Regions from separate parts of the Paenibacillus hodogayensis genome, predicted to be linked through region 2. Evidence: riboswitches for the same ligand, from Rfam matches in the RefSeq annotation. Region 2 holds a riboswitch; each other region holds the start of a gene.

Evidence for each region. A riboswitch is a leader RNA that binds a small molecule or an ion and turns the genes downstream of it on or off. The one in region 2 is predicted to bind cyclic di-GMP.
Region 1: another riboswitch for cyclic di-GMP. It lies ahead of ABD796_RS20730 (HD-GYP domain-containing protein); the one in region 2 lies ahead of ABD796_RS06490 (transglutaminase-like domain-containing protein).
Region 3: another riboswitch for cyclic di-GMP. It lies ahead of ABD796_RS29920 (TetR/AcrR family transcriptional regulator); the one in region 2 lies ahead of ABD796_RS06490 (transglutaminase-like domain-containing protein).
Region 4: another riboswitch for cyclic di-GMP. It lies ahead of ABD796_RS04400 (hypothetical protein); the one in region 2 lies ahead of ABD796_RS06490 (transglutaminase-like domain-containing protein).

What each region holds. Positions count from the first base shown of each region.
Region 1 covers NZ_BAAAYO010000010.1:367,601-372,464, forward strand. The annotation lists gene ABD796_RS20715 (helix-turn-helix domain-containing protein) at 1-411, opposite strand, end outside; gene ABD796_RS20720 (CBS domain-containing protein) at 596-1,396, opposite strand; gene ABD796_RS20725 (hypothetical protein) at 1,393-1,746, opposite strand; gene ABD796_RS20730 (HD-GYP domain-containing protein) at 1,770-2,411, opposite strand; cyclic di-GMP riboswitch class I at 2,527-2,620, opposite strand; gene ABD796_RS20735 (glycoside hydrolase family protein) at 2,833-4,191, opposite strand; gene ABD796_RS20740 (NanQ anomerase/TabA/YiaL family protein) at 4,343-4,795, shown strand; gene ABD796_RS20745 (sialidase family protein) at 4,858-4,864, opposite strand, start outside.
Region 2 covers NZ_BAAAYO010000002.1:196,148-201,011, reverse strand. The annotation lists gene ABD796_RS06495 (collagen binding domain-containing protein) at 1-1,224, opposite strand, end outside; gene ABD796_RS06490 (transglutaminase-like domain-containing protein) at 1,630-2,436, opposite strand; cyclic di-GMP riboswitch class I at 2,450-2,538, opposite strand; cyclic di-GMP riboswitch class I at 2,613-2,699, opposite strand; gene ABD796_RS06485 (carboxylesterase family protein) at 3,018-3,674, shown strand; gene ABD796_RS06480 (hypothetical protein) at 3,834-4,775, opposite strand; gene ABD796_RS06475 (hypothetical protein) at 4,765-4,864, opposite strand, start outside.
Region 3 covers NZ_BAAAYO010000014.1:424,253-429,116, forward strand. The annotation lists gene ABD796_RS29915 (VanZ family protein) at 1-142, opposite strand, end outside; gene ABD796_RS29920 (TetR/AcrR family transcriptional regulator) at 436-957, opposite strand; cyclic di-GMP riboswitch class I at 1,136-1,223, opposite strand; gene ABD796_RS29925 (MFS transporter) at 1,243-2,760, opposite strand; gene ABD796_RS29930 (TetR/AcrR family transcriptional regulator) at 2,998-3,609, shown strand; gene ABD796_RS29935 (DNA/RNA helicase domain-containing protein) at 3,988-4,864, opposite strand, start outside.
Region 4 covers NZ_BAAAYO010000001.1:1,112,122-1,116,985, reverse strand. The annotation lists gene ABD796_RS04415 (helix-turn-helix domain-containing protein) at 53-889, shown strand; gene ABD796_RS04410 (hypothetical protein) at 1,007-2,386, opposite strand; gene ABD796_RS04405 (universal stress protein) at 2,736-3,185, shown strand; cyclic di-GMP riboswitch class I at 3,401-3,500, shown strand; gene ABD796_RS04400 (hypothetical protein) at 3,606-3,899, shown strand; gene ABD796_RS04395 (HesB/YadR/YfhF family protein) at 4,057-4,341, opposite strand; gene ABD796_RS04390 (NADPH-dependent FMN reductase) at 4,381-4,864, opposite strand, start outside.

The DNA of each region.
Region 1 (4,864 bases), on a different contig from region 2:
GTCCGCCATCGGCCCTTCCGTTCGCAGCCAAGTGGTCCTGCTGCGAATCGCGAGCAGGGCGTCGGCCTTCTCGGCCGGCAGCAGCAACGAGTGGCTGTCGATGATCCGATCGAACAGCTCGAGGCTGAACACGCAGTTGTATACGATCAACGGCTTCGCAGCCGCATCCGCCGGCCGGAACACGTGGGAGACGCCGACCGGTATGTAGAACAGATCGCCCTTGCCCGCAGGCACGACCTGGTCGTCTATATAATGAAACCCTTTTCCTTCCTCGACATAAGCCATCTCCACAAAATCGTGGGAATGCTCCTGAAGAGCGAACGTTTCCCTCGCTCTGTTGACGTACACGGGAAAATCAAAGTCGAATAACGACTGCCCGCGTACAGCCTCGACCGGTCTTTTGATCGTCATTTCGTCCTCCGCTTTGCCTGAGACAGCATGTCCGCATCCCCCGCCATCCCTATGCAGGAATAAGCGATAGAAGTTGTTTTCGACTCCTTATATCGCCGGAACAATGTCAGTATACCCCCTTGCGCGCATACGAAACAAGCCTTCGCGGCAGCCGCGAAGGCCTTAGGTCGAGATAAACGGACTGTCAGGAGGTTAATAAGCCGTTCCGCTTCAAGGAAGTGGAAAGCAGGCTGGCTTTGCTGATGAGATCGCGGAACGAGAAGGAGAAAAAATCGGGCTCCCGCAGACCGGATACGAATCCGACCGTAGTCGACACGGGAATGTGCTCGATAACGAGAGGCTCCCGCAGCGCTTCCAGAAGCTGCTGAAGCTCGCCCTCCGGGCGAACCGTCAAGATGACGAACTCGTCGCCCGCATAGCGGCACAAATAATCGTCAGCCGTTGCCAGGGAGAGCAGCCGGTCGGCGTACCCTTTGATCATATCGTCGCCGACCGGGTGACCGTATCGTTTATTGATTTCGCCGAAGTTGTTCAGATCGACGAACAGCAGGTGAAACCATTCGTGTTTGCGCAGCATCTCCTTGCCGACCGCCTGCACATAGCCCGGACGGAACAGGCCGGTGAGCGGGTCCTGCAGCTCGCTCAGCTGAATCCGGATCGTATCGCGGGTTATGATCCCGCACACCCGATTTCCATCGGAGACCAGCAGCCGCTCGATGCGAAGCCGCTCCATCGTGCCGAGCGCATCCCATATAAAATGGTCCTGATGCACGCTCATCGGATTGGGCGTCATCGCATCGGCGACAATCCGGTTCGGATGGGTTTGCCTGACGTCGCGGGAGGTGACGATTCCTATGATCGTCCCGTGGTCCTGTACGACAAGGGAACCGATCTCCAGCTTCGCCATCAGCTCGGATGCATGTCTTACGCTTTTGTCCGACGACACGGTCCGGATCGGGGAAGTCATCAGCTCGCCCACCTTCACGACAGTTCGACCTCCCGCTGGACCATCACCTCGATTTTCAGCTCGGACCGGATGACCATCGTATCGCTGATCAATCGATCCGCCTCCTCCAGTACGATGTTGATCAGCACGTCCTTATCCAGCATTTGCAAAAGCGAATTGCGGATAAGCACCGCCTCCACCTTCGGATGGTCGATCATCATAATCGTGAACTGCTCCGGCGAGAGCGCCTCAGCCATGCGTCTGACGGCTTCCGGTCCGATGGGTGCCCTGCGGCCGATCACGAGCAGATCCTGCATCGGCGGAACTTCGAACTCGGACATTTTTAACGATAAAGTGGCCCTGCGGGAATAAATACGTTTCTGATTCATGGTGAGTATACTCCTTAAGCCAATCAGTTCCCCTTCCAGGAGGAGTGCTCGTAGAATAACGTTCCTTCCACGGCAAGCTGCTCCAGGTTAAGCGGGATCGGATTGCGCAGCAATTGATCCGGCAAGCTGAGAAATTGCCGAACGTAAAATTCGTCGAACTGAATGCCGCTTTGTACGGCCAACTCTTCTTTCGCCTGTTCGACCGACATTCCTTTTTTGTAAGGCCGGTCGGAAATCATGGCATCGAACGCATCGATAATCGAGCACATGCGGGCAAGAACCGGAATTTCCTCGCCCTGCAGCCCCATCGGATACCCGCGGCCGTCCCACCGTTCGTGATGGTGCTTGACGATATCCAGCAGCCGTCCGTCCGTCATCTGTTCCTCGATCAGCAGCTTTTCGCCCCATTCCGGATGCGTTCTCATGGTATCCCATTCGCTCCGGTCTAGCTTGGACGATTTTTGCAAAATAGAGCCGTCGATCATGATTTTACCGACGTCGTGGACAAAACAGCCTACAATGAAAGCCTGCCGGTCGTCTTGATCCGACAATTGATGGAACGATGTCCAGCAATGGGCCAAAGATCCTACCCGCATAACGTGCTCAAGCGTCTCCCTGTCTTTATCCGACAATCGAATCAATAGACGGGTGATCGCGCTCAACATAATAAATCCCCCTTTTCGGCATAAAGCGATTTCAGGTTCGAATGTGGCCTTGTAAATACGGGAGATCCGATCAACAAAAAAAGCCCTCATCAAATCGAGGGCGCCCGTCTCACAATTCGGCGACCTGGCTGGCGTGATGTAACGAAAGTTACACGGTAGCCCCAATGGTTTTGCGACCTTATCTTTCGATAAGTGTGCCTTTGGATTCGTTTATGAACACGATTTTGATACTATCAACCTATTGCTTTTTAGTTGTATAATCCGATAGTTCGATTGTAACCGATTTGTATTTTTTTGTCACGATTGTTTGCGAAAGTTGTCGATCTGTCGCCTAAAAATAAAAGCCCCGGGCCCGCCGCAGCAGAACCCGAAGCCCAAGCTTTCCAAACCGGACAAACCGGCACTTTCATGCTATCCGGCTTTAACCTTTCATACGGAACGAATACACGTCGGCGTCCTTCAGCCGGAAGCGGAGACGGATCGGCCGGCCTTCCAGCCCGCGCAAGCTTGTTCCCGATGACCACACCACCGTCTCCTGCAGCGAATCGCCGTACAGAGGCTCCATATCGTCAAAGGACAATCCGTTCAGCGCGCGACCGGACTCGTCCGCGACCTCGACCTGCACCGAGCCGACCGCCGAGGTGGAGAAGTTCAGCTCCAGCCGTTCGCCGGTTGTAAGCAGCGGCTTCGTCGTCATCTCTCCGCCGGCGTAATCCGCCTGCACGGAAGCAAAACCGTGCTTTCTAACCGCTACGCGGCGCAGCCGCACGCTGTCGAAACGGTAATGCTCACCGATGTAGAAGGAGAACTCCGTATCGCTCTCCACACAGCCGTAAGCCGGCATGATGTTCCGGTCCGTCCAGTTGCGCTCGTCCAGGCCCGGCCGCACCCAGCCCTCCATAAACGTTCGGTCCCATGTCGTACCATCGCGACTCGTCATGAACACGGCGTCGCTGACGCCCCGCTCCCCGTGGCCGGCCACCCTTTTGCGTTCCGGCACGAAGCGCATCGGGAACGACAAGTACAGATGCTCGACCTGCGGGCACGGAATCGTCGCATTCGTATAAAAATGCTCCATCGGCGCTCCATACGAATACGTGTTGCGCCGCTGCGGCCCCCAGTGGATAAAATCGGAGGAAAGCGCGCTTTGCACGCCACGGATTCCGTCGGATGTAAAATAACGATTGTAGCAGCGGTATTGCCCGGCCTCGCCGTCCCAGAAGGCGATGTTCTGCGAATCGAACGCTCCGTCCGTCATGACGGGCTCATCCTGCAGCATCGACCAGCGGAGGCCATCCTCGGATCGCAGCGCATATAACGGCGATCGATTGTTCACGGTCTGGGCCGCATTGCCGATGCCGGCGACCGCCTTGTATGTTCCGGTCGTCGAGGCTTGGGCCGATCGGTCGCGGAACGGGGCGAAATTGTGCGCGAGCACCCCCTTCAGCACGATGTTGTTTCTCTTGGAGCCGGCAAACTCGACCAGACCAAGCTCGGGCTTGACGAAATGAATGCCGTCCTCACTTTCCGCATAACAGGTCACCTGCTCGTGGGAGTCGTCGGCAGCCGTATTGCCTCGATAATAAAGCCGTACCCTGCCTTCGTCCTGAATGACCGTAAAATAGCTGGTGTGCGGTCCTTCCCACGGTTCAGGGAACGTCAGCACCACTTCTTTCCGTTCCGGCGGGTGCATCGCAAGCCGGATTCCGCACCTCTCGGCAATCAGCCGGTCGTCCGTAAACATTTCGATTCTCGAACCGATGCGAATAGCATCCTCCATCCACTATCCCTCCTCGGCACTCTTGGCAAACGCCGCTTTCCGGTGTCTTTACAATCCGATCCATAACAACTACAATGAACACGGGAAACACATTGTCTCTAATCATGCTACGCCATCATTCCATCCATTTTATTCCAGGGAGAGATCGAATTTGATTCTGGATTCCATTGCCAACCTCGGCCAATATGCCGGCTTTCACCCCCGCTTCAAGCAAGCGATCGAGTTTCTGAACACGCACGACGTGAAACAACTGGAGCCGGGGAAATACGAAATCGACGGCACCCATCTGTTCGCCCTGGTTCAGCATTATGAAACGAAGCCGAAAGCAGAAAGCATTTGGGAAGCCCACCGCAACTATTTCGACATCCAGCTCGTAGTCGAAGGCGAGGAGTCGATGGGACATTCGCCGATCGGTTTGACCGAGGTTACGACCGCTTATAAGGAAGATTCCGATTACGCCCTGTTCTCGGCCAACGGCAATTTCTTCACGCTTCAGGAAGGCTACTTCGCCTTCTTCGCTCCCCAGGACGTCCATATGCCGTGCGTTGCGGTCAACGATGTCCCGGCCCCGGTCAAGAAAGTTGTTATCAAAGTGGAGATTTAACATACATCGGGCAAGCCGCATTCTTCTCTTGAAGAGTGCGGCTTTGTCGTTTGAACAATCGGCTAACCG
Region 2 (4,864 bases):
CAGGGTGAAGCCGTAAGTCGCGTGCGTAACGGTATACGCCCCGCTTGGCACCGTATCGGCGGTCGTGCCTTTGTATACGGTCAACGAATTCGGGACGAACGTCTGGGAGTTCGTGAACGAGTCCTTCAGCCAAGCTTGGCTTTGCGGGATGAACTTTTCGCCGAAGTTGTACTTGATCACCCAGGTGATGATACCGGTTTCCTTGTCGTACTTTTCCACCGATTTGGCCAGCAGCTCGCCGCGTTGCACCGTTACCGTCGCTTCCGCTTTGGCGTTCGTTCCGTTATCTCCGGAGAAGACCGCCGTGTTCTTGAAGCTGCTCTGGTCTCCTACGATGCGGGTCGAATATTTCACCTGATAGGCGGTGCTGATCGTTTCGTCAAGGAAAGACAGCTTGAAGCCGGTTCCGCTCGACGTATCGACCGCATACACAGCCGCTCCGACGGAAGCGCCTTGAGCGACAGAGCCGTCGCCGTTCACTTGAAGATGATAGACCTGGAAGGAGCCCGGGATCAACTCCAGTCCCGCAGGGGTCGGGTCGTTAATGACCGCATGCTTGACCTTTTCCAGCGCCTTGTTCACGTTGATCGTCCAGTCGATCTGGTTTTTGCCGTTTACCGTTCCCTGCTTATCCGCAGTCGGACCGGCCGGGGGTTTCAGGTGGACGATTACGGTCTGCACGCCGCCCTGGATCGGCACGGCAATGATGACCTCCGTGTTGCCCTTTACCGTCTGTGAACTGAACTCCGTACGGATCTCCAACTTGCCGCTTACGTTAGAATGGGATTCGACGTAGCTGTTGAACGTCATGACAACTTTGCCGTTCCGGTCTACCGTGAAGCTTCCGACCTGTCCTTGCCCGGAAGTAAGCGGGGCGGAGATGTCGGTGAAGATCTCGAACTGGCTCGGCAGATCGAAGGTGAACGTATCCCCTGCCTTGTAACCGTGGCCGTTCGGCAATACCCAGTCATAGATCAGGTTTATCGCCGCACCGATGTCCAGACGACTGTCCGGGTTATACACGGCGTCGATCACCGTACCCGTCTCATCCGTCAAGGTCACTTTGGTCAAAATACTCGCAGCGCCCGGACTGTAAACGGAGCCGTATACGGAGTCCCCTACGCTCCCCGACGAATCGGCAAATACCTGCGAAATATGGCTGCCAAACAACGTTTGACTCAGAAGCAACAAGGCAACAATGATTCCACTTATTCTTTTTTTCATTTTCAGTTTTTGTCTCCCAATCTCCTCGAAATGTACTTGGTGCAGCTCGCGAAGCGACACTTCATCGTTCGTGAAAGCGTGAATGTCCTCCAAGAATCGACGCCGGCGTTGGCGTTGCGGCCGAGGCTATGTAGGATTATGATGGCGTTGCCGGCACCGAGTCCGTCTTGGAACCACCTCCCGAATTCGTATTGCGCCGTTCGTAGGCGCTCGGCTCTGCCCGTCCCCGCGGGTGCGGAAAGGCGCATGGTCGGCGTTGTAAAGGCAAAGCGATAGAACTGATTGCAGTATAGTACGAAAAACTATACATTTTCTCAACAAGCCGAAAAAAGCCCTGGATGCGGATGTCCGGGGCTTGGCCTATTGTGATGAATGATTCGGCTTCTTACTGGCGTTATCGGGATGTTAATAAACTTTGGCTGCCGTATATTTTGCGGCATCCTTGATCATGGCGAAAGCTGTAGCGCTGCCGTTCAGGCCGGCATCGACCGTCGTATCGATGATGACCCAGCTTCCGTTCAAGTACACTTCGTTCCAGGCGTGATAGGCGGTCACATATTCCGTCGTGCCCATAACGAGCTTGGCCGGAATTCCCGTGCTGCGGAGCATCCCGGCGAACAAGGCTGCATAGCCGTAGCAAATATCTGTTTTCGTCAGCAGGGTACGGTCGATTTGCGGGATATATTCGGCAGGAACGTTGGCCGCGAGCTCAGCGTCGTACTTCACGTTGTCGATCACGTATTGATAAAGCGCCTGCACCTTCTCGCCATCCGTCGTTGCATTTTTTATCAATTCCTTCGCGATCCGGACCGTTTCGCGGGCTTCGCTCCAATTGACGTTTTGCACCGAGTTCAGGTAGACGTTCGCGTTGTCGGTCAGCGCCAGTTTAACGACGGTCTCGCCGACGACTTGATATTTCGTTCCGCTGATTTGCTCCAGTACGGTGACCGTATAGTCGCCGTTGCCCATCTGCAGGGGGAACGTCTCGGCGGGCACTCCGGCCTTCAATGTATAAGTATATTTATCAGTTCCTTTGGCAATCGTCAGTTTCGTTTTCACTTGCGGTTTGACGTCGTACCGGACAGTGACCGCTCCTTGTGCGAGCAGGTTCGTATCCAGCCATACTCCGATTTCCGCAGCCTGCGCCTTCGTCGCGACGAGCGCGGGGGCGAGGAGGAAAAGCGCCATAGCAAGCAGCACTAGTTTGCGCATGCTGAAAACTCCCTTCGGTGGCTAGGCTGCCATTTGACGGATCGTCAGGAAGGCCCTATAGCTTTGCGTCGCTGTCTTTCGACAGGTTTGCCATTATCGTGTTAGAGTCTGCTTTAAATCTATGGAGCTGTTGGAAGAGCGGTTGGGTTCCGAAGAACACAAAAAAAGCATGTTCGTTCGGTAGCTGGCTGCCATCTGACGGGAGTCAGGAAGGCCCTGTAGCTTTGCGTCGCTGTCTTTCGACAGGTTTGCCGTTATCGGGAAAAGCTTTTACAACTCAATTATATCAAATCCTTCGGGCAAATCAAGAGATATTTGGCCCGAAGGTCCTAGTAACTGGGAGATTGCAACCAAAACCTTCTTTCGATAGGATACATTGGTTCTCAATCGTCGAACTATTTGCTATTCTATAAGTTGAACGAAAGAACTTCTTGGAAAAGCGGAATGCAACGGTCTTCAAGCATTCGTTCAACTTATATAAAATTGCTGAAACCGCTATCTTGGTAGGACGATGTGCGGAATGGAACCGTAGAGCGCGGAAGAGTGTACGGGATCATAGTATTAGGAAAGGCAGTGAGGGAATGGGACAGTCGGCGAATAAGCTGGAAATGGAAGTGACGAAGAAACTGCAGATGGGCTATTTGCTGCATTTGCCGGAAGAGTACGATTCGGAGCCGGAGAAGCAGTGGCCGCTCCTCTTATTTTTGCACGGTTCGGGCGAGAGGGGCGATAACCTTGATAAGGTGAAAATTCATGGCATCCCCAAGATCGCTGAAAAAAATCCGGGTTTTCCGTTTATTGCCTTGTCCCCGCAATGTCCGCAAGGATCGAACTGGAGCAGGGAGCAGGAGACGGTGATTGTTTTGTTGGAGCGGATTACGCAGTCGTTCCGGGTCGATCCGAAGCGGATTTACTTGACGGGTCTCAGTATGGGCGGATACGGAACGTGGCGTCTTGCATGCGATTATCCCGATAAATTCGCGGCAATCGCCCCGGTCTGCGGCGGGGGCGAACCGTACCGCGCCAAAAGCCTGGTCCATCTGCCGATATGGGCGTTTCACGGCGCGAAAGACTCGGTCGTATCGATTCGGGAATCCGAGAATATGGTTAACCCGATCCAGGCGCTGGGGGGAAATGCGAAACTGACGGTATACCCGGATACGGATCATAACAGCTGGACGGAAACGTACGATAACCCCGAGCTATATGAATGGCTGTTAAGCCATCGGCTAGCCTGACCGGGAAGCCGCAGCGACGAGGCTATCCTGGCAGGCGGCGGGAACGGGACTCGCTTTCCTTCCGGTCGTTCAAGCAAGGATTTGTCTAAAGACTGCCGTAAATTGGCAGTCTTTTTGCATTGCGGCATGTAATGCAAGTTCCTCTTCACGACTCCGGCTTTAAAACAATTGCTGAAAGTCGGGATCGAGTGCATAATGCGATTGCGCGCGTTCTTTGCATTTTTGATAGAGGCGGGTGCGCTGCTCGACCGGCGTGTCGGCGACAAGCCGGCATAGTCGTTGAAACCTTTCTTTCGGCAATTCGTCTAAGTATTCGACAAATAAATGCGGGTACGTCTGTACATAGGCTTTCATGCGCAGAGCCGCGCCGGCGACCGCAGTCATAATGGCTTTGCCGTTCTCCATCGCTTCGATCCGATAGCGGTTGGCCAGCACGTAATCCAGAATGGCTGGCCGGACAAGCTGCTTGTTGACTTTGACCACCTCCCACAAATACTGCACGAACGGCTCATTGAACGTTTCGGGCATGACTTGCTCTAGCTCCAGCTCCATATCTTTGCGGATGTGGAACCGATTCAGGCAGGCGATCTTGCGAGCCTTCACTTTATCGGTCCGGAGCAGATAGCCGATCTCCCGCAGCTTCTCGTACGCTTCCTTGGGCTGCTCGGCTTTCATATCCGCCACGGCAAGCTGCATGTCTGCCTGCAAGCCTTCGCGGATAGCCGACGTATGCCGCACGAGAATACAGTTCAGCATATGGGCCGCGATGTAGGGCTTGTACCGGCGGCGAAGCATAACCAGCAAGGCGGCGAGCAGCGCTCCGCCGAGGATGGCGGCAGCTTGCTCCAGCAACGTACCGGCGAAGTAGAAGGCCGCGGCCGCAAGCACGACAACGCCGAGCATATCGAGCCACGGTCCGGGGCGGCTTCTGGTCGCGGCATAGTCGGCAATGGCGGTCCGCTTGCCCCGAGAATCGCAGGCCGGGCAGCGGTCGGCCTGCAATATGGAATAAGCGCCGCAGCGTCCGCACTTTCGCAGCCGCTCGAAGGCGGTGGCGGTGACCGGGCTTTTGCGCAATTGGACAGCCTGTCTAACGGTCATGCGGCACCTCCGCCGCATTCAGACGGTCGATCAGCGCAGCGTCCATCTGCTCGTGCGTCATCGCCTTTCGTTTACAGCTCCAGAAGAAG
Region 3 (4,864 bases), on a different contig from region 2:
CTTCAGGTATTAGACTGTATCGCATGCTAGCATTTTGAAGAAAAGAAGCTCTGTTGAAGCCTATATACATAAAATAGAAGGTCAAAATGGTGTATAAGGCTAACAGTATTAGGGTGATTTTTCGTAGCTTTCCTTGATACATAATTACATCCTTTCATTTCTGCAAGCGACAGAGATACGTCCAATTCATTTTCGAATCGTTGCTACTTGGAGATATACATGTACAACTACGTACGATACATTTTAGAGGACAAAAATAAAATATATGTTAATCTTCTCTTAATTTTTTCTAATGATTGCCTTTGCTCCGATAGGAAGAGTTTGCTCCTGAATGACTCCTGCACCCGGGATATCACTCCCATCAATGGAAACGACCCGCAGATAGATATTGATTAATCAATTACTTTTGTTGCAAAATAAATAACCCTCGGACGGTTATTTATTTTTGTTGAACGCAAACAGCTCGGGAAGATCCAAAAAGTACGAAATGTTGCACATCATGCCCATCGCGATAAAAGTCGTTGCGTTTTTTTCTGCATCGGGTATGCCTGCTGCTTTAAACTCTTCCAGGACATAAGCTCTGATGCGGGATAACCCCTCTTTGGTTGCCGTCCGGATTGTTTCTTCAGTGATGCCAATACCGATCACCTGCAAAGCGATCTCATTGGGATATTGGACCGACAATTCTTCATAGGCTTTGGTCATGTCGTTGTCCAGTTGCTCCGGACTCGACTCGACATTTTTAAACGCTTGGAGGATCCGGTCAAACGCTCGATTCAAAACGGCGATGAACAGTTCCTCCTTCGTCGTAAAGAAACGAAACACATACGGTTGAGAAATCCCGGCTTTCTCTGCGATAAGGGCTGTCGTGGTGTTATAGTATCCGCGCTCGGCGAATACCTCCAAACCTGCCTCAAGGATTTCCTCCTTGCGGTCCTGTCCTTTCGACCTAACCATAGCAAGCTCCTTTCGTTAGTAATTGATTAATCACATTATACCCGTCGTTCAGCCCCAACACAAGGGGCGAGCTCGTATGTTGGTCGATCTATCTGGTCATCCAGATGCAAGTCAATCAAATTGCAACGCTTATGCTTGGGATATAACAAAACACGACCTATAGGCCGTGTTTGGCAAATTAGGTAGCCCGGCAGTCATCACTTTAATAGTGAGAAGATCCGTGGCTTGGCGTCACTGCCTTACGGTCAGTTTTGCCACCTTCATAGTTACTCCCACTGTGAATAGCTACAACAGGGTTCCTTCCTTGACTTGCGACCGTTCAGAATCCTTCCTGGGGAGAAAAATCAAGGATAGAATGACACCGACACATGCGATCCCTGCACAAACCAACAACATGGAGCCCATGCCAGTAATAAAGGCATTTCTGACGGCATGAAGCAGCGAGTCCGACTGCATTTGGTTAGCTACCGCTACACCGACAGATACACCATGTTCAACCTTTTCTACGACATCTGCCGAAAAGGAGGGAAGGTCAAGATTCTTCATGTAGATATTATTGATGATGGTTCCCAGAATAGCGATACCGATCGTTCCGCCAACTTGTCTCAATGCCATAATCAAAGCAGAACCGACTCCGCTTCGTTCGGCAGATAAAGCACCAAGGGCCGCATCCATGGATGTGGGAAGGGAAAGCCCGAGGCCAATACCTGTAATCGCGATCCAAAAGGCAACGAATAGGTAAGAACTTTCCAGGCCGGTCAGTGATCCGACGGAAATCCCGATCGCCATAACCAAGAAGCCAAGTGCGACAAGATATTTTCTCCCCAGCTTCTCTGCGATACTGTCGGCAACCTGAGCGCCTACAATTAAGCCGCCAACTAAGGGCAGAAGCCGTAGGCCGGTTCCCAGTGTGTCGGAACCTTGAATAGCCTGAAAAAACAGCGGCAGCGAAAAGAGCAATCCAAACATAGCGAAATTCACAACCGTTGACAAAATAGTTCCCCATGTAAAGCTTGAAGAACGGAATAACGAGAGCTGGATGAGCGGATGCTTCGTTTGGTGTTGCCATACAATAAACCCGATCAGGATAACAAGTCCAATCAAGAACGTAGTCACTACGGATGAATGTGTTAAGCTTGTTTCTCCGGCTTTAATAAAAGCATAAGTAATGGCGCCCAGACCAATACCGGATGTTAGGATGCCCAAATAATCAATTTTTGGTGCATCGGCACTTCGCGACTCCGGCATAAGAAATGCAATGGAAAATAGACCCACAATAACAAATGGAACGTTAATCAGGAATACGGATCCCCATTCAAAATGCTTTAACAGCAGCCCCCCGACGATCGGCCCCAATGGAATTCCTATCATATTAACAGTTCCCCACAGCATCATGGCCCTTGTACGTTCTTTCCCTTCAAATAAAACGGGAACGATTGACATGGATAGCGGCATTAAAAATGCCGATCCCAGCCCCAAAACAACACGCATGGAAATGAGCATTTCAGGAGACGTTGAATATGCACATCCGATCGAGCCAATTCCAAAGATCACCAATGCGATGATGAGCAGCTTTTTTCGACCAAACCGATCGCCGAGCAAGCCGGCCGGCAACAATAATATAGCCAATGTAAGGTTAAAAGCATTGGCAAACCATTGCAGTTCACTGGTTGTGGCATTTAAAGCAGTCGCCAACGTAGGCAATGCCACATTCAAAATTGTCATGTCGAGCGCCACCGTAAATAGTGCACAACATAATGCCGCGAGAATCCACCATCTTTTATTATTCTTGTTCATATCCATTTCATTCACCCATCCTTCTTACGAAATGAAGATACCCTTACCATGGTGTAACTCTTAACGCCATTAAATCCCGTTTACTTTCGTACATTTGTCATGTTTTTTAGACAGTTGAGTTTATCTCACCTCATTTTAAGGTACGGTACGTATCGTTACTTTCTCATTATGATATATGGTTTTCATTCAAAATGCAATACAATATGTAGAGAGAAGCATTGGATCACGAAAGGATGAATGGATATGGCAAAGGAAAAGCGTGAGGAACAGCATGCTCCTTCCAGACGGCGCGGCAGTATTTTGGAGGATGCCATACTACAAGCTGCATGGGATGAACTTAACGATCATGGCTACGCCCGTATGTCCATGGAGGGAGTTGCCGCGCGGGCACAGACTAATAAAAATGCGTTATACCGTCGTTGGCCCAGCAAAGACAAACTTGTCATTGCCGCCTTGAGCCGCTTTGTGCCAAAACCTACCCTTGCTGCTACGGACACGGGCGATCTACGCCAAGATATGCTTACTCTGCTCCTAAGCATCATGAAGCCGCTACAAATGATCGGAGCCGAAACGATACACGGTATCATGCTAGAAGGTTACGGAAAAGATCTTTTCTCTTCTTTACCGCAACACATGAATTCAGATAAAGAAAATAATCTGATGACGATTATAAGAACGATTTTAGAAAACGCGGAGAAACGCGGAGAGGTCAACCTGAAAACAATAAGTACCCGAGTCCTTTCCCTTCCGGTAGATTTGATTCGTTATGAATTTCTCACTACGCATGAGCCGCTGTCGGATCAGGCTATAGCGGAAATTGTTGACGATATTTTTCTACCGCTTGTCCGCGAATGACGAACCATGGGCAACATTCAATCAACACGGCAAGCGGGTTTCCGCTCCGAATAAAAACAAAAAGACCCTCTCAGTGAAGAGAGGGCGATCCCACATTAACTTCTCATTCGTTTTTTCCGTTCCAAACTAATAGTGAACAGCACTCCACATGTGTCGAATGGGCAGAGTCAACAATTAGATGGTAAAAAAAAATATAAACAATCACCAAATATTGTTATGTTAAATACTTAAGCTAATATAGGCCTCAAGCAGACTCTTTTTAATCTGGCAGTCTTTATTGAAATCATCTAAACTCAACATTCTACTCGGCATTCGGACCTGCAAATGTGCCCAGCCTTGCATCGTCGAAGTCCTTGTAATGAATTCATAAATGATAAATCACGAAATCGCAGCCGAACTTTGGATGACCAATCGCCTTTGCAAATACGCCTTCAGATGGGGGTCTACACAGTAGATGTAGCATCCCTTCGTTCCCCTGGTCATTAATGTCCTGTAGGTGTTCCGTATAATTTGATCGGCCATTCGGAGCGCCTCGTCCTTATCTTTCTTATACAAGCTCTTGAAGCCTGAAAGAGACTTATCCGTTTTCGCACGTTTGAACGGATCGGTAACGATGCGGTTATTTTCGAAATACATATCTTCACCAATAATGACACCGACATAATCGAACTCAAGCCCCTGCGAGGTATGTATGCAGCCGACTTGCTCGACGGATTCTGGGTCGATCGCCCAGGTAGTCGTATTGCCAAGGTTCCAACTCATAAAAAATTGATACTGATCCAATTGGATATCGTGAACACCAGGGTTATTCTTCCCATCCGTCTTCCAATCCCAGCAGTACCCGGCCAACAATCTTGCCTTGTTATTCATCTGATTCTTACTGAAGATCTCGTCTCGTAATTCATTCGGGTCATCATAGAGTCGAATTTCATAATCGAAATCGAATCCATCCGCGTTTGCCGTTTCACGGATTTCCAATACGTCTTCTAGCCACGCCAGGTATCCATCGGATCCATTGCATCGGAATTGGGAAGCCAACGTCAACTCCGTAATATCCGCATCCATCTGTTCGGCATACCATCTAATCTGCTCTTTGCTACCAACATCGTGCATCGCGATCTTCTGATATTCGTCAATAAAAAATACAGAAAACCGAGCAGCACGGATGATCTCCATCGTTTGATTAATTCCTTTATTTTTGAACAGACCCGATTTTTCGTTTAATCGATGAGCTTCGTCAACGACCAAGCAATCG
Region 4 (4,864 bases), on a different contig from region 2:
AGAGACACGCTGTCTGTGCGGCAGCCGAACGGTAGAGAGGCGGGAAAGCGGATTGGGACGGTTCGCGTATGAAGAAAGGAATGCTGGAGGGAATGGCGGAAACGGCGGCGACGAAGGGCTGTTCATCGCCGGGCATTTTGATGAACCGGACAGCTACGCGGTGCAGCGCCCTCACGGGCGGGACGACTGGTTGATGACGTACACGATCGAGGGGAGAGGCTTCTTCGTTTCCGAAGGCGCAAGAAGCGTGTGCGAAGCGGGGGATATGGTGCTGATCCCGCCGGGGAATCCGCAGCATTATGGCACGGTTCGGGGAGAGAGGTGGCATTTCGTGTGGGCGCATTTCTCCGCCCGGTTATCGGAAACGGGGCTGCTGCCCGACCGCCCCTTGATCGTGCACCGTATCGAAAGCGACTCGGTGCGCACACGGGTATACGGCGCCCTGCAGCGCGCCGTGCGCGACATCGGGGAACGCGGGCCTTATTGGCAGCAGCTTGGGGAGAACGCCGTCCGGGAAATCGTGCTGCTGCTGGCGCAGCGGCTCAGAAGACCGCTGGACCCGCGGATCGAGGAGACGCTGCGCCTGCTGTCCGAGGGGATGCGCGAGCCGCTCAAGATCGAAGAGTTGGCCAAAGCCGTCGGACTATCGCCCTCCCGGCTCTCTCATCTGTTCAAGGAACTGACCGGGCACTCGATCGTCGAAACGTTGAATACGATGAGGGTGCGGCAGGCGGAGCTTCTGCTTTCCTATACGGACCGCAACGCTTCGGAGGCGGCGTTCGACGTCGGCTTTGCCAACTACAACCATTTTTTGCACCAATTCCGCAAACGGGTCGGGATGAGTCCGAGCGCCTTCCGGAGAAAAGCGAGACAGCACGATTCTAACTAAAATTAACTTTGCGAATGCGGCGATATGCTAGAGGTGGCCGGAGCTGCGTACCAAGCGTAGGTACGAGACGATGATCCGACGCTAGGCCGGCAGCTTCTTGACGGCAGTTGCTCTTTGTCAGCCGCCCGTCCGATGGGCGTAAGCATCCTCCGCGACCGACCTCAATTTCTCGTAAAATGGATTATCTTGCGGCACTTTCCACTGCTGCATGTAGATCAGCATCTGATTGATGACCGTATCGAATTCGATGACCGAGTTGTCCATCCCTTTTTCGACAAGACCTTCGAACTTCACCTTTTCTTCGGCCGTTATTTTCTTGGCCGTAAAAAAACTTCCTATGTAGCGGCGTACGCCGTCTCCTCCGTACTTGCGCGGGTACTCCAGCTTCGAGTTCAACAGCCCAATCTGCTCTCCCGTGAACACCGTTCGATCCAACAGCCCGAGCAGCGCGTCCAGATCGCCATGGCGCTTATGTACCAGATCCATGACCTCGTCGTCGCTGGCATCTCGGGGGAAAGCGAAGAACAGCTGAGAGTTATCGAACTGCTCCGAGACCGAAACGTGGGTTAGCTCGTGCGCCAACGAGCCCAGACGTTCGGTTGTGCCGAGCGGAGCGACTAAGCGATGGTTGACGACATACTTTTCCCCGATACCTTCATCCTTCTCCTTTTGATTGGTCAGCCTGGCGCCCGGCAAATGAGATTTCATATGGACCTTATCGGCATTGTTCAGCACTTCTGCCAGAACGCGCTTCGTAATGTCGGGCGTATCCGGGGCGTTCATAATGGACAATAGCTGGTTCAGCTCTTGTTGAAGAATATCGTCGATTGCGCCAGGCACGGCTTTGAGTTCTTCCAGACAGCTCATGATTTGCGTATCGAGCGACATGTTATCAAGTCCGAGGGCCTCTCTGTCACGGATGGCCAAGAGCGCGTCTTGCCCCTCGCACAATTTGGCGAACCTTGTTTTCGGATCTGCTGCTGCGGATGCTTCGGCCAACGGGACGTAGACTTCCTTCTCGCGGTCGATTTGTCCAAGCAGCGTTTGAACCCCCGCGATCCGGTCGGGATGCGCTTTCGGATGGGCCAGGTAGTTTTCGCAGTGCATGCGTATGTCATCAAGCAGCGCGTCTCTTTTCACATAATCGGATTTGTCGGTGGCGTTGTATTTGGCCAGAGCTTTGTCCACCGGTTTGATTTTAGAGCGAATCCGGTAATCCACCTTTGTCAGCTTCTTGAAGCTGTCCTCGCTCATCAGTCTTTGAACGGCCGTATTCGATGCCGTAGAGATAGGCATGAGAGGCTCCGCGCGACGCATAACGGTTTGTTCGAGCATGCGGCCGACCGCACGGTTGCCCATCGTCCGCTGAGCCGTGATCCAGGAGGCTCCCGTTCCGAAGGCAGGCTTGGCCGCGCTTTCGGAGCCGAATGCGGCTTGGCTGGCGGATCGTGTGGTTTTTGGTGCCGTCGCGGGGGTGTGCTTGCTGTTCGTTTTCATCGGATTACTCCCTTATTCTTGGTCTATATATGCTGAACGAATGGATTTCAAGGAAATGCGAAGTGAAATGAGGTGAGGGAACGACTTCGCTATTCAAAACAAGTTCCCGTTGGGAAATGTTCGATTGGCAAGGTCATTCTTAGGAATGGATGCTCTTTTCAAACAGAAGTCTGACTTATTTATTATACCAAATCTTTCCCGGCAAGTAATGGCTTTCTCACAAGGAGCGTCCGGCTTTTCGCGCGCTATGCCGGTGGTTCAAACCGGTCAGACAAGGGTATGAATAATAAAGGTGCAAATGATATACTGTAGGCAGAAACCTAATTTCGTATAGAAGAGGTGTTCGACCATGCCGTTCCAACACGTACTCGTCGCTTATGACGGCTCTCCGCAATCCCAATCGGCTTTGGATCGGGCGGTAAGCCTGGTCCGCGCGACGCCCGGGGCGCATTTGACGGTGGCCCATGCGTTTCAATACCCGAATTTTATCGTTGGCGAGGCGATGGTTGTCGCACCTGTCGTTACCGATCTCGAAGAAATGACCAGCTCCGAGCAGCTGCTGGACGAAGCGAAGGCTCGCGTAACCGATTTGCCGGGCGTGACGTATACGCTTCTGCAGGGGGATGCGGCCGAATCGATCTTGGAGTGCGCCTCCGAAACCGGGGCGGATCTGATCGTCATCGGCAGCAGAGGCTTGAATACGATCAAGGAATGGTTCCTCGGCAGCGTCAGTCATCATGTCGTGCAGCATGCGAATATTCCCGTGCTCGTCATCAAAGAGCCGCATCAGGAGCATTAATCCTCGATCGGAGTCACGACCGCGCTCGTTCAATGAAAATGCGAAGCAGAAACAACCGGGCGGTTTGCCGTCCGGTTGTTTTGTGACGCTTTTGAGCTATGTATAAAGGCATGGTACTGGTTGAAAGATAGGTACAAAGTAGGATGTATAGAGCAAGGTCCTCTATTATCCTATGAATAGGAGTCGATTGATAGCCGTCGAAACTTCAGGAAATTTCCCGATAATGGCAAACCTAGCGAAAGCTGGGGACGCAAAGCTAAAGGGGCTAAAGTCGTAGGTCGCCTTGACCGAAAACGATGCCAGCCAGCTGCCGAACGAACCGATTGAAGTTTTTTTGTTGTTCGGGCTTTGTTTTTTGCGGGGAACGGGAAAGCTCGCATAAAGAATGCTAACGAACGGAAGCAAAGGAGCGATAGCGTCATGGAAGAAAGGCTCGACTCGACCGAGCGCGGCTTTTATTTGAAACTGGGCGACGATTTTTTCGGTATGTATGAAACGCCCGACGGGCCCAAGCTGTTTTTCAACAAAGACAAATACCGGCTGACGGATTCGAAATGGGAAGTGGAGCTGGTCATCGGCCGCAAAAACAACCTGTTTATTTTTTATTGGCAAGGGGAAACGAAAATTTCGTTCCGGTTCAACAAAAATCAGGATTCGGTCATTCAACTGTATCGGCTGCTGCAGGAACGCGTCTCGTCCAAGCGGACGCGCTAACGGCATAGATCATTACAGACAAGCTTCGCATGTCATATGCGGAGCTTTTTTTGCCTCTCCGGGATGCCGCCGCTTGCGGCCTAATATAAAGGACATGCCAAAAAAGAGACGCCGGCGACAACACCGAGCGTCTCTTCCCATCCACCTTCCGAAGCGCCTAGCTTAAATCGGACAGATGGAAAAAAATATCTTCGCCTTTGGCGTCCAGCGTCAAATCGCGCTCCTCCAAATACCACAGATCCGTTTCTTCCATAAAAAACGTCATTCCTCCGGCCTTCGATTCCAGGCCGGCATCCATCGGCTTGCCGCTCATAATGCCGAGAGCGTACGGGTCTTCACCTCCGCCCGCATAGCGGACGTATACGCGAATATGCTCGCCCTCGCGAAAGCCCCATTCCTTGGAAAAACAAAACACGGCCGCATCGGTCACGCTCAGCTTCATCGGTTGTGTCCCCCTTTCGCGCCGCCTGCCGCGTTCGTTTTAACCGTTCAGGCGGGTATGCATATGCAGAAGCTCCTGCGCGAGCCGTCCGATCCGGTCCGTCACGTCAGGATCGACGATTTCCCGGCGCTCGTTGAAGTGGCTGTCGTGCAAATACACATAGCTCGGCGCCACATAGGAGCGGAAATAGCCGGCGATCGGCTTGAGCTGGTTTTCGATAACGAGGTAATGCTGGAACGTCCCGCCGGTGGCGACGAAGCCGACGACTTTTTTGGTGAGAGCCGTTACGGGAATGAGATCGAACAAATTTTTCAACGGGCCGGACAGGGAAGCTTGAAATATGGGCGTGCCGATGACGTAAAAGTCGGCTTCGTTCACTTTATCGATAACCGTCCGCGTATCGCCGTCGTAGGCGGACGGATCGCGTCCGTCGCAAAATTGCACATTGTATTGCTTCAGATCGAGAAGCTCCGTTTCCAGCTCCGGATGGAGCTTCTTGGCTTCTTCCAGCACGCTTTGGACG